Regions from separate parts of the Streptomyces sp. NBC_00377 genome, predicted to be linked through region 3. Evidence: riboswitches for the same ligand, from Rfam matches in the RefSeq annotation. Region 3 holds a riboswitch; each other region holds the start of a gene.
The links. A riboswitch is a leader RNA that binds a small molecule or an ion and turns the genes downstream of it on or off. The one in region 3 is predicted to bind cyclic di-AMP.

Region 1 (4,173 bases), 2.4 Mb from region 3:
GTCGGGTTCCTGGCGGATCGCCGTCGCCCAACTCCCGGACGCGCGCGTGCAGATCACCGGAGGCGTGGGGTACGACGACTCGGGCCTGCTGCGGCTGGCGGCGGGGGAGTCCTTCACCACGCCGGTCTTCGCCGGCCTGTGGAGCGACGCCGGCTTCGGCGGCGCGAGCCGCACCTGGCACGCCTACCAGCGCGCCCACATCGTCCCGGACGCCGGACAGGACCGGCCGGTGCTGTTCAACTCGTGGGAGGCGACCTACTTCGACATCTCCGAGGAGCAGCAGGGCATGCTCGCCCGGCGGGCCGCCGCGATGGGCGTGGAGCTCTTCGTCGTCGACGACGGCTGGTTCGGGGCGCGCACCGGTGACCATGCCGGGCTCGGCGACTGGCGGCCCAACCCGGACCGTTTCCCGAACGGGCTGAAGCCCCTGGCCGACCAGGTGCACGCCCTCGGCATGCAGTTCGGCATCTGGGTCGAGCCGGAGATGGTCAACCCGGACAGCGAGCTGTACCGGGCCCACCCCGACTGGGTGCAGTTCCAATCCGGACGAAAGCGTACGGAGTTCCGCAATCAGCTCGTACTGAATCTTGCGCGTGAGGACGTCCAGGAGTATCTCTGGGAGCAGCTTCACGGGCTCCTCTCCAGCGCGCCCGTCGACTATGTGAAGTGGGACTTCAACCGCTGCTTCACCGACGCGGGCTGGCCGGACGACCCCTACCCGCAGCGTCTGTGGGTCGACCACGTGCGTGCCCTGTACGGCCTTCTGGACCGGCTGCGGGCCGCGCATCCCGGGGTGGCCTTCGAGTCCTGCTCGGGCGGCGGCGGCCGCATCGACCTGGGGATCATGAGCCGCACCGACCAGGTGTGGACCTCCGACAACACCGATCCGCTCGACCGGCTCGACATCCAGCACGGCTTCAGCCAGATCCACCCCGCCCGGGTCATGGCGGCCTGGGTCACCGACAGCCCCAACACGCAGCTCAACGGCAGGGTCAGCTCGCTGCGCTTCCGGTTCGTCAGTGCCATGGCCGGGGTGCTCGGCGTCGGCGGAGATCTCTCCGAGTGGAGTGAGGAGGAGCTCGCCGAGGCGCGCGGGTGGGTGGAGCTCTACAAGGAGATCCGGCCCCTCGTGCAGCATGGCGACCTCTACCGGCTGCGGCCCCCGGCGGGCGGCCTGAGCGCCGTCCAGTACGTGCGCGGCGACGAGTGCGTCGTCCTCGCCTGGCTCCAGGCGCAGCGGTTCGGCGAACCGGTGCCGGCGCTGAGGCTGCGCGGACTCGACCCGGCAGCGTCGTATGAATGCCGTGAAACGGGTGAAGTCCACCGGGGTGCGGTCCTGCTGCATCACGGGCTGCGGGTGGGACTGCGGAGCGACCTCGATGCGACGGTTATCCGTCTGCGTCGCATCTGAGGCATCTGCCCGAATTAGTTCCTTCGTTACAACTCGCTCTGAAATGACGGAACCTGGAGAACCGTCACGTGAGCAGCGTCATATTCGTGACCGTGCGTCGTCGGTCATGTTCACGTAATGCGCGGGCATTCATGGGTGGTTGGTGGTACGCGAGTGTCTTCTTCAACGGAGTGTGACCGGGGATTCCCACCGAGGATCAAGCGAAACGCGTGAACCGTGCAACCTCTGCTTGTCCCTGTGCGTCCGAGTCGCTTACGTTCCACACCAATCCGGACGGACGCCGAATCCTGCCACCGCCCGGATCCCGCACACTCACCCGTGCATGGCAGGAGCGGGGGACCCACAGGCAGTACTGCCTGTTCCGGTCTCCGGAACAGGCTTTGGGGTAAAGCCGCGCCTCGGCGCGGCCGGGCATCTCCAGTCCGCACCCGACAGCTCACCTCGCAGGCGCCGGAGAGGAATTCGCCATGCCCGCGAAGGGTAAGCACCGCCGTCCCAAGGCTCAGCGCCTCACCCGCTCCATAGCCGTCGCCGGAACTGGCGGCGCCGCGCTCGCCCTTCCGCTCATGGGCGCCAGTGGTGCCCATGCGGCGCCCACGCAGTCCGTCGCGCAGTCGGCTTCCCAGGCCGTTCCGGAGAAGGCCGTGCAGTCCGTGCCGGTGGCGCAGAAGGCGGCCAACGCCACCAGCGCCAAGACCTACACCGTGCGGTCCGGCGACTATCTCTCGAAGATCGCCGACGAGCAGAACGTCAGCGGCGGCTGGCAGAAGCTGTACCAGGACAACCGGCAGGCCGTCGGCAGCGACCCGTCGCTGATCCACCCCGGACTGAAGCTCTCGATCGGCAGGAAGGCCGCCACGACCGGCGGCTCCGGCTCGTCGTCCGGCTCGTCCTCGAAGTCGTCCTCCTCGTCGAAGACGTCCGGCAGCAAGGCGTCGCCCTCCTCGTCGTCCGGCTCGTCCTCCTCGAAGGCGGTCACCCGGGCCGTCGAGAGCAGCAGCGGCGGCAACAGCGCCGATTCCAGCGGTTACGTCCTGCCGGTGGCGGGCGCCACCGTCGGCACCGCGTACCACACCGCCGGCAGCATGTGGTCCAGCGGCTACCACACCGGCACCGACTTCGTCGTGCCGACCGGTACCTCCCTCAAGGCCGTGGGCGCGGGCACCGTCGTCTCCGCGGGCTGGGGCGGCGCGTACGGCAACCAGGTCGTCATCAGGCTCGCCGACGGCTACTACGCCCAGTACGCCCACCTGTCGCAGCTCTCCGTCTCCGCCGGCCAGACCGTGACCCCGGGCCAGCAGGTCGGCCTCTCCGGTGCGACCGGCAACGTGACCGGCCCGCACCTGCACTTCGAGATCCGGACCGGGCCGGACTACGGCTCCGACGTGGACCCGCTCGCCTACCTCCGTTCGCACGGGGTCTCCGTCGGCTGACCCCCGCGACGACCCACCGCCTGACGCGCGGCCGAAGGCCGGACCCGTGGAACACGCCGTTCCCGGGTCCGGCCTTCGGCGTGTCCGGGACCAGATCCAGATCCGGGTCTGGGTCCGGCGGCTCGGATCCGGGTCTGGGTCCGGCGGGTCGGGATGAGGCACCGCCCGACGCGGCGGTCGATGACGGGTCTGCGCGACGCTGATCGTTCTGTTGCGTTCTCGTGGCGGTCCTTTTCGCCCCATCGACAGGCGGGCGGGGTGGGGACACAGTGGTCTCCGTCGAGGAGCAAGCGCTTTCCATCAAAGGAGCCGACCGGCATGACGACCACCCGGAGGGCATTCGTGACCCTCGCAGCCGGATCCACCCTGGCCGCCGTCGCGCCCGCGGGCGCCGCGAGCGCCGCCGCCGCGAGCGCCTGGCCCCGTCCGTCCCGCCACCGTCGCCCGATCGCCCACGACGACTTCCGGCACGGCCTGCGCCAGTGGGCCGTCGAACTGGAGAGGGGCGGGACGGTCACCGCCTCCCGGGGCGCCCTGGAGGTCGACGTGCCCGCAGGGGCGACCATCTGGTTCAAGCAGCCGCTGCGCGGACCGTACGTCATCGAGTACGTCGCCACGCCGGTCTCCGCCGGCGGGGCCAACGACCGCGTCTCCGACCTCAACAACTTCTGGAACGCCGTCGACGTCCGCTCCCCGGAGGATCTCTTCGCCACCCCGCGCGGCGGAGCCCTCGCCGAGTACGACCACCTCAGGACGTACTACGCCGGCTACGGCGCCAACACCAACACCACGACCCGGCTGCGCCGCTACGTCGGCGAGGCGGGGATCCGACCGCTGATCTACGACTACACCGAGCCGCTGCTCGTCGCGAACGAGCCGAACCACGTCCGGATCGTCTCCGACGGCCCGGTCGTCCGCTGGTGGAACAACGGCCGGCTCGTCTTCGACTACACCGACCCGGAGCCGTACACGGGCGGGCACTTCGCCTTCCGCACCACCTGGAGCCATTTCCGGATCAACGACTTCCGCGCATGGTCCCTTATTCCCTGATTGGCAAATCCTTTAAGGGTGTCTTATCTCACCGCCCGTCAACTCCTTCCTACGATCGCGTAGGTCACATTCGAAGGTGAATGATGAACCGCTGTGGCAGACGATTCGAAGAGTGACATCAGATCAGTGATCGGGTCGTACGTGGCGGTGGGGGACAGCTTCACCGAGGGCGTCGGCGACCCCGGCCCCGATGGGGCGTTGGTCGGCTGGGCGGACCGGTTCGCGGTACTCCTCGCGGACCGGCGGCCCGAGGGCGACTTCAACTACACCAACCTCGCG
Region 2 (4,173 bases), 1.5 Mb from region 3:
GGCCTTCATCCTCCTGTTCGCCGGCTTCGAGACGACCGTCAATCTCATCGGCAACGGCACCTACGCCCTTCTCACCCATCCCGAGCAGCGAGAACGCCTCCAGCGGTCGCTCACCGAGGACGGCGGCGACCGCACCCTCCTGGAGACCGGCGTCGAGGAACTCCTGCGCTACGACGGTCCCGTGGAACTGGCCACCTGGCGGTTCGCGACCGAGCCGCTCGTCATCGGCGGACAGGACATCGCGGCGGGCGACCCCGTCCTCGTCGTCCTCGCGGCCGCCGACCGTGATCCGGCCCGCTTCCGGGACCCCGACACCCTCGACCTCTCCCGCCGCGACAACCAGCATCTCGGCTACGGCCACGGCATCCACTACTGCCTGGGGGCGCCGCTGGCCCGGTTGGAGGGCCAGACCGCGCTGGCCACCCTCCTCACCCGGCTGCCCGACCTCCGACTGGCCGTGGATCCGGGCGAGTTGAGGTGGCGCGGCGGGCTCATCATGCGCGGCCTGCGGACCCTTCCGGTGGAGTTCACTCCGGTGCGTTCCGGCTCATGAACGACGCTTTCCGACCGGATGTCGGGCGGAGTGTGACCGTTCGGCGGAAGAAAGGTGACCGACCCTCAACTCTGTGATCTTCACGTGATCTGCGCGGCATTAACTTGTGACAAGTGATCGTCTGCCGATACGTTCACTCGTCGGTGCGACGCATCGGTCCAACCCGCCGCGCCGGTCAGTGCTGTCCAGAGAAAGGCCCCTCGCATGCTCTCCGGGAACGGTCGTCACCGTCGCCCCCGCCAGGCCCCGGCTCTCCTTGTCGCGGCCGGAGTGACGGGCTCCGCCATCGCCATCCCGCTGCTCGCCGCCTCCGGCGCGAGCGCCGCCGACGGCACGGTGTGGGACAAGGTGGCGCAGTGCGAGACCGGTGGCTCGTGGAGCGCCGACCAGGGCGACGGCGCGTTCGGCGGCCTGAGCCTGACCCAGAAGGACTGGGAGACGTACGGCGGCCTCGACTACGCGGCGAGCCCCGACCTGGCCAGCCGCAACCAGCAGATCGCCGTGGCGCAGAAGGTGCTGGCGGCGCAGGGCATCGGTGCGTGGGGCACCTGCGGGCTGACCTCCGGGCTCACCAAGGAGAACGGCGCGCTGAGCGTGGACACCGGCGTGGCGAACGGCTCGTCGGGCTCGTCCGACTCATCCGGGTCTTCCGGATTGTCCGACCTGTCCCGGGGGTTGTCGGGCTCCTCGGGCTCGTCGAGCGATGACGGCGCCTCGGCCGGATCGTCGGGTAAGTCCGACTCGTCCGCCGATTCCCCCAGTTCACCCTCGGCATCCGCTTCCTCCCCTTCGTCCTCTTCCTCCGCCGCTCCCGGAGGGTCCGGCACGGCCGGCGGGTCCGCGAGTGCCCACGGCAAGGGTGGCGCGCAGGCGGGCGGCGGCTCGGTCACGGCGTCTCCCGAAGTGGACGACTCGGACAATTCCGGGCAGGCGGCGGGCTCCTGGAGTCTCGTCGACACCGGCTCCCTCACTTCCGGCCGCCATCGCGGCGCCACCGCCGACGAGGCCGCGCCCAAGAGCGCGACCGGCGCTGCCGTGGACGGCGCCACCGCCGCGTCCGGCGGCCGGCACGCCGCGGCCACCTATCTCGTCCAGGAGGGCGACTCCCTGGAGTCCATCGCCGACTCCCTTGACCTCGACGGGGGATGGCGCGCCCTGTATGACGAGAACAGGGACCTCATCGGGGCCGACCCGAGCGACATCGCCCCCGGTCAGACCCTCGACACAGGGGTGGAATAGGGCGCAAAGCCCAAGAAAAACAGCGGGAGTTCACGTCACGCTTCGCGCCGAATGTCCGGTTTGGTGAAAGTGTGGGATGAGTCTCAGAAGCCCTGATCGTCTTTGAAATTCCGTCGATCGCGTGTCTACGGTCGAGGCCGCTCGGCAACCCGAGCCCCGACCGTCGCAACGCCGAATCCTGCCAGCGGCGGTACGGGAACAGTCGTCGCGTCAAGCGCCGTAGGCAGGAGCGGGGGACCCAAGGTAAGTGCCGGGCCGGGGTGGTCGACCGGAACGGCTCGGGGTGAAGCCACACCTCCCACGGAGCAGTGCTCCGGCGGACGAGGAGTGGCCGGGCAACTCACACGGCCCGAACCCGACAGCTCACCTCGCAGGCGTCGGTGAGGGGATCCACCATGCTGTTTTCCGGTAAGGGCAAGCACCGCCGTCCCTCCAAGGCCACCCGCGTCGCCACGCTCGCCGGCGTCACCGGTGTCGCCATCGCCGCCCCGCTCATGGCGGCCGGCAACGCCTCCGCCGCCACCGCCTCCGAGTGGGACGCGGTCGCCCAGTGCGAGTCCGGCGGCAACTGGTCCATCAACACCGGCAACGGCTACTACGGCGGTCTGCAATTCTCCGCCTCCACCTGGGCCGCGTACGGCGGCACCCAGTACGCCGCGCAGGCCAACCAGGCCTCCAAGTCCCAGCAGATAGCCATCGGCGAGAAGGTTCTCGCCGGCCAGGGCAAGGGCGCCTGGCCCGTCTGCGGCACCGGCCTGTCCGGCGCCGCCTACAACGGCGGCGGCTCCTCGGACACCGGCTCCTCCGGCTCGTCCGGTTCCTCCAGCTCCTCGGACAGCGGCAGCACCACCCGCTCGACCGAGAAGCAGAGCTCCTCCCGCTCGGCCGACCGCCCGGCCGCCTCCAAGACGGTCACCACCCCGACCGGCAAGAAGGTCAAGAAGGGCGACGGCGAGTACAAGGTCGTCAAGGGCGACACCCTCAGCTCCATCGCCGAGAAGCACAAGGTCAAGGGCGGCTGGGAGAAGCTGTTCAAGCTGAACAAGGACATCGTCGCGGACGCCGACCTGATCTACCCGGGCCAGCAGCTGCACCTGAAGTGACACCTGGCTCCCCGAGAAGCCACAGCGCCCTCATATCCGGGGTCGGCACACTGACGACCTCGTGAGGGTCATCCCCCCGTCCCCACGGGCTCCCCGCTCCGGTGCGTGTTCCCCCGTACGCACCGGAGCGGGGTTTCTCTTTGCCTGCGTCCCTTCAGGGGCGTCTCTTCCGCCTGTCGGCGACTTCCTGCCGTCCTTTACCGGCCACCCCCTTTGTTCCGGGCGGAAACAATAGGTACCGTCTGTCTGTCCACGGGACGGTCGGTCGGCTGCCGACGGCCCCGGGGCGGTTAGGCTCTAGTCGCAGGGCTCAGCAAGGGCGCGTCAAGGCCCGTGAGCCCCGCACAACCAGCGTCACATCCCAAGAAGGAGATGCTCGTGCCGTCCATCGACGTCGTCGTAGCCCGGGAAATCCTGGACTCCCGAGGCAACCCCACGGTCGAGGTCGAGGTCGGCCTCGACGACGGCAGCACGGGTCGTGCCGCCGTTCCGTCCGGCGCCTCCACCGGTGCCTTCGAGGCCATCGAGCTCCGCGACGGTGACCCCAACCGCTACCACGGCAAGGGTGTCGAGAAGGCCGTCCTCGCCGTCATCGAGCAGATCGGCCCGGAGCTCGTCGGCTACGACGCCACGGAGCAGCGCCTGATCGACCAGGCGATGTTCGACCTGGACGCGACCGACAACAAGGGCTCGCTCGGCGCCAACGCCATCCTCGGCGTCTCGCTCGCCGTCGCCCACGCCGCCTCCGAGGCCAGCGACCTGCCGCTGTTCCGCTACCTGGGCGGCCCGAACGCACACCTGCTGCCCGTCCCGATGATGAACATCCTGAACGGCGGCTCGCACGCCGACTCCAACGTGGACATCCAGGAGTTCATGATCGCCCCCATCGGCGCGGAGTCCTTCTCCGAGGCCCTGCGCTGGGGCGCCGAGGTCTACCACACCCTCAAGAAGGTGCTGAAGACCAAGGGCCTGTCCACCGGCCTCGGCGACGAGGGCGGCTTCGCCCCGAACCTGGAGTCCAACCGCGCCGCGCTCGACCTCATCCTCGAGGCCATCAAGCAGGCCGGCTACGTCCCCGGCGAGCAGATCGCGCTCGCCCTCGACGTCGCCGCGTCCGAGTTCTACAAGGACGGCAAGTACGAGTTCGAGGGCAAGTCCCGCTCGGCCGCCGAGATGACCGAGTACTACGAGGAGCTCGTCTCCGCGTACCCGCTCGTCTCCATCGAGGACCCGCTGTACGAGGACGACTGGGCCGGCTGGAACGTCATCACCAAGAAG
Region 3 (4,173 bases):
AGGCGACGCCGAGCCGCTCTCCGTACTGCGTCAGCACGTCGACGACCGTCTCGTCGGCGCCCGACATCATCGCCCCGAAGCGGCAGGCCACCGCCACCAGCGAGCCCGTCTTGCCGCCGAGCACGTCGAGGTAGTGATCGACCGGGTCCCGCCCGTCCGTGGGACCCGCGGTCTCCAGGATCTGGCCGGTGACCAGCCGCTCGAACGCCTCCGCCTGCACCCGCACCGCCTCCGGCCCGAGGTCGGCCAGGATGTGGGAGGCACGCGCGAAGAGGAAATCGCCGGTCAGGACGGCGACGGAGTTCCCCCAGCGGCTGTTCGCGCTGGACACCCCGCGCCGCACGGCGGCCTCGTCCATCACGTCGTCGTGGTACAGCGTGGCCAGGTGGGTCAGCTCCACCACGACGGCCGAGGGCACGACACCCGGCGCGTAGGGGTCCCCGAACTGCGACGCGAGCACCACGAGCAGCGGCCGGAACCGCTTCCCGCCCGCTCGTACGAGGTGCTGGGCGGCCTCCGTGATGAACGGGACCGCACTCTTGGTGGCCTCGAGCAAGCCTTCCTCGACAGCCGTCAATCCGGCCTGGACATCGGCTTCCAGAGCCTGGTCCCGCACGCTCAGCCCGAACGGCCCGACGACGGTCACGAGGGGTCTCCTGTCTGCTGGTGTCTACTGGCGATTACGCGGTTTGTCGATAGGTCTCTGCCATCACTCAAGTCAGCGTATCCGGTCACGTTTCGATCACCGATAGCCCCCACGTCCGCCGGGCTCGAATGGCCCGCCCCGGAGGTGCCACGCAGGCCAGGCGGTATCGGATCACACCCGATATGTTTTTGATCAGCTCAGATGAGCGGACATCAATAGAATTGCCGGGATGTGTTGATTCATGTCCCGCGCCGAGGGTGCCACCACTCCGGCGGGGCGGCCCTCCCCTTCCGCGTGACGATGATCACGGCCTCCCCTTCGGGACCCTTCGGGACCCCAGGGGACTCTCCGGGACCCTTGGGGATCTTTCGGGACACCCTCCCCGAGGCCCCCTGCGTACCGGCCCTGCACCCCGCTTCCCACCTGGCACCCACCGCCGGTGCTTTAACGATGAGTTGGACCTAATGCCCGATTAGCCAGTCTTGTGAACGCTGGTGAGTTGGCTCACTCCGCACAGTGGCCCACCGGAAGATCACCCTTCACCGATTCTCCGCACTCCCCAAGCGAGTTGAAGCTTTGCACCAACAAAGGATCAAGCACCCCATAGGTCACAGACCAAGGTCAATAGGGGTCATCTGTGAATCCGGTACTTGTTCCGGACATGTGCTCTCGCATACGTTCCCGGCCTGTCGGGCGGAACGCCGAATCCTGCCGCCGCCCGAACCACCCATCCAGAACGCTCGGCAGGAGCGGGGGAACCAGGTAAGCCGCCGAACCGGAAGTCGGGACGTCTCGGATAATTCAGACGTTTCGCACAGCCGGTACGGCTCGGGGTGAAGTCGCGTCCGTCAGGAGGCGACCGGGCAGCTCCCGCCCGAACCCGACAGCTCACCTCGCAGGCGCCGGAGAGGAAATTCGTCATGCCCGCTGCCGCTCAGCCGCGCCGCAACCGTCTCGTCCGCACGCTCACCGTCGCCGTCACCGGCGCGGCCGTGCTCGCCCTCCCGCTCATCGGCGCGACCAGCGCCTCCGCGGCGACGCCGACCGTCACCACCGCCTCCAGCCTCGGCTACGCCAACAACCTCGACGGCTGGATCCGCGCCTCCCTCCAGGTCATGGGGCAGCACGGCATCCCGGGGACGTACAACGGCATCTACCGCAACGTCATCCGCGAGTCCTCGGGCAACCCCCAGGCCATCAACCTCTGGGACTCCAACGCGGCCGCGGGCATCCCGTCCAAGGGGCTGCTCCAGGTCATCGACCCGACCTTCCGCGCCTACCACGTCGAGGGCACGTCCTGGGACTCGTACGACCCGGTCGCGAACATCACCGCCGCGTGCAACTACGCGGCCGCGCGGTACGGCTCGATCGACAACGTGTTCGGCGCGTACTGACCTTCCCGTCGGTACGGCCCGTCGGCACGGACGGTTCCACAGGGACTGACCGCTTCAGCCGGTACGGACCGCCCCGTTCACGGAAACAGTCGTTCGAGGACGACGGCCACGCCGTCGTCCTCGTTCGACGTCGTCACCTCGTCGGCCACCGCCTTCAGCTCGGGATGGGCGTTGGCCATGGCGACTCCGCGGGCCGCCCAGTCGAACATCGGGATGTCATTGGGCATGTCCCCGAAGGCGAGGGTGTCCTCGGGCCGCAGCCCCAGGACCTCGGCCGCCAGGGCCAGACCCGTCGCCTTGGTGATCCCGCAGGGCTGGAGTTCGACCGTGCCCGGCCCTGACATGGTGACGGTGGCCAGCGAACCGACCACCGAACGGGCCGTGGCCGCCAACTCGTCGTCCGACAGGCTCGGGTGGCGCAGCAGCACCTTGCTGATCGGCTCGCACCACAGGTCGTCGCGCCGCCCGACGCGCAGGGCGGGCAGCGTCGGGTGCGGCATGCGGTAGCCCGGCTCGATGAGCGTCAGCCCGTCGACACCGTCCTGGTCGACGGCCGCGTAGAGCTGCCCGACCTCGGCCTCGATCTTGCCGAGCGCGGTCTCGGCCAGCTCCCGGTCCAGGGTGACCGACCACAGCAGACGGTCCGCGCCGACGTCGTACAACTGCGCGCCCTGCCCGCACACCGCGAGCCCCCTGCTGTGCAGCCGGTCGAGCAGTGGGCGCACCCGGGGCGCGGGCCGTCCTGTCACCACCAGGTGGCGTGCGCCGGAGTGCACCACCCGCGCGAGCGCGTCGAGCGACCGGTCCGAGAAGGTGTCGTCGCCGCGGAGCAGCGTTCCGTCCAGGTCGGTGGCGATGAGGGAGTACGCGGTGCGCGCGGCATATGCGGTGGGTGCGGCCATGATCAGAGAATACGGATCCCACACCCCTCGGGTTCGACGCGAACCGGACGACGGTCATGTCCTGTCCGGTTCTGCCAACTCCCCTTGCAGGACTGGCTTTGTACGACTGCCGGACGACTGGCTGAAGACTGACTGCGGCTGCGGCTGCGGCTGCGGCTGCGGCTGCGGCCACCGGTTGCCGGTTGCCGGTTGCCGGTTGCCGGTTGCGGAAGACGGTGGGACCGGCCGGGAGCCGATGGCCGGACCGGCCGGGGACCGGCGGGGCGATCGCGGGTCGGTGGCGGGCCGACTGGGGACGACGGCGGGTTTATCACGGCCCGCTGACGGCGAACCGGCGGTTGCCCGACCCGGGGGAACGGCTTGCCGCCACATCGCCGGGTAGCGGATGGTTGACGGCCTCTGCACCGGTTGGCAACAACTTGGGATGCTACCTACCGCGATGACAGGTGGAGCGGTACCGTCCAGGTGTCCAGGGGGGACTTGATCGGGGGGTCAGGTTGAGCAGTGGGCGCATTCGTGTGCTGAGGCCGCAGGACCTCGGCGAGGGGGAGAGGGAGCGGTGGCGCGCGCTGCGTGCCGCGTCGGCGCTTCCGCGAAACCCCTTCATGGAACCGGAGTTCACCGACGCCGCGGGCCCGGTACGGCCGCACGCGCGCGTGGCGGTGGTGTACGAGGGGCGTGAGCCGGTCGGCTTCCTGCCCCACGAGCGGGGCCGGCTCGGTCAGGGCCGGGCACTCGCGTACGGCGTCGCCGACGCTCAGGGCGCGGTGCTGGCCCCGGGTCTCGGACTGAACGCCGGCGAACTGATGCGGGCGTGCGCCCTGTCGAGCTTCGCCTTCGACAACCTGGAGGCGGAACAGGGCCTGTTCACGCCGTACGCGGCCGAGGAGTACGCCTCCTATGTCATCGACGTCGAAAAGGGTTACGAGACCTACGAGTCCGTACTGCGTGCCCAGTCGCCCAAGTTCCTGAAGACGACGTTGGCCAAGGAGCGCAGGCTCGGCCGTCAGGTCGGGGAGTTGCGGTTCGTGTTCGACGAACGCGATCCGGCCGCGCTGCGCACGCTCATGGCATGGAAGTCGGCGCAGTACCGCAGGACAGGCCGTCGCGACCGTTTCGCGCAGGAGTGGATCACCCGGCTCGTGTACGCGCTCGCCGAGACGCGCGCACCGGAGTGCCGCGGCACGCTCTCCGTCCTCTACGCCGGCGGCCGGCCGATCGCCGCGCACTT

Region 1: linked by a shared signal. The riboswitch ahead of OHS71_RS06575 (M23 family metallopeptidase) and the one ahead of OHS71_RS17550 (transglycosylase SLT domain-containing protein) in region 3 are both predicted to bind cyclic di-AMP.
Region 2: linked by a shared signal. The riboswitch ahead of OHS71_RS24305 (transglycosylase family protein) and the one ahead of OHS71_RS17550 (transglycosylase SLT domain-containing protein) in region 3 are both predicted to bind cyclic di-AMP.

The regions. Positions count from the first base shown of each region.
Region 1 is NZ_CP107958.1:1,487,132-1,491,304, reverse strand. It holds gene OHS71_RS06580 (alpha-galactosidase) at 1-1,411, shown strand, start outside; cyclic di-AMP (ydaO/yuaA leader) riboswitch at 1,696-1,874, shown strand; gene OHS71_RS06575 (M23 family metallopeptidase) at 1,879-2,844, shown strand; gene OHS71_RS06570 (DUF6250 domain-containing protein) at 3,163-3,894, shown strand; gene OHS71_RS06565 (SGNH/GDSL hydrolase family protein) at 4,021-4,173, shown strand, end outside.
Region 2 is NZ_CP107958.1:5,417,330-5,421,502, forward strand. It holds gene OHS71_RS24295 (cytochrome P450 family protein) at 1-553, shown strand, start outside; gene OHS71_RS24300 (transglycosylase family protein) at 758-1,792, shown strand; cyclic di-AMP (ydaO/yuaA leader) riboswitch at 1,998-2,184, shown strand; gene OHS71_RS24305 (transglycosylase family protein) at 2,188-2,895, shown strand; gene eno (phosphopyruvate hydratase) at 3,268-4,173, shown strand, end outside.
Region 3 is NZ_CP107958.1:3,900,613-3,904,785, forward strand. It holds gene OHS71_RS17545 (polyprenyl synthetase family protein) at 1-646, opposite strand, end outside; cyclic di-AMP (ydaO/yuaA leader) riboswitch at 1,352-1,563, shown strand; gene OHS71_RS17550 (transglycosylase SLT domain-containing protein) at 1,567-2,040, shown strand; gene OHS71_RS17555 (HAD family hydrolase) at 2,118-2,942, opposite strand; gene OHS71_RS17560 (GNAT family N-acetyltransferase) at 3,461-4,173, shown strand, end outside.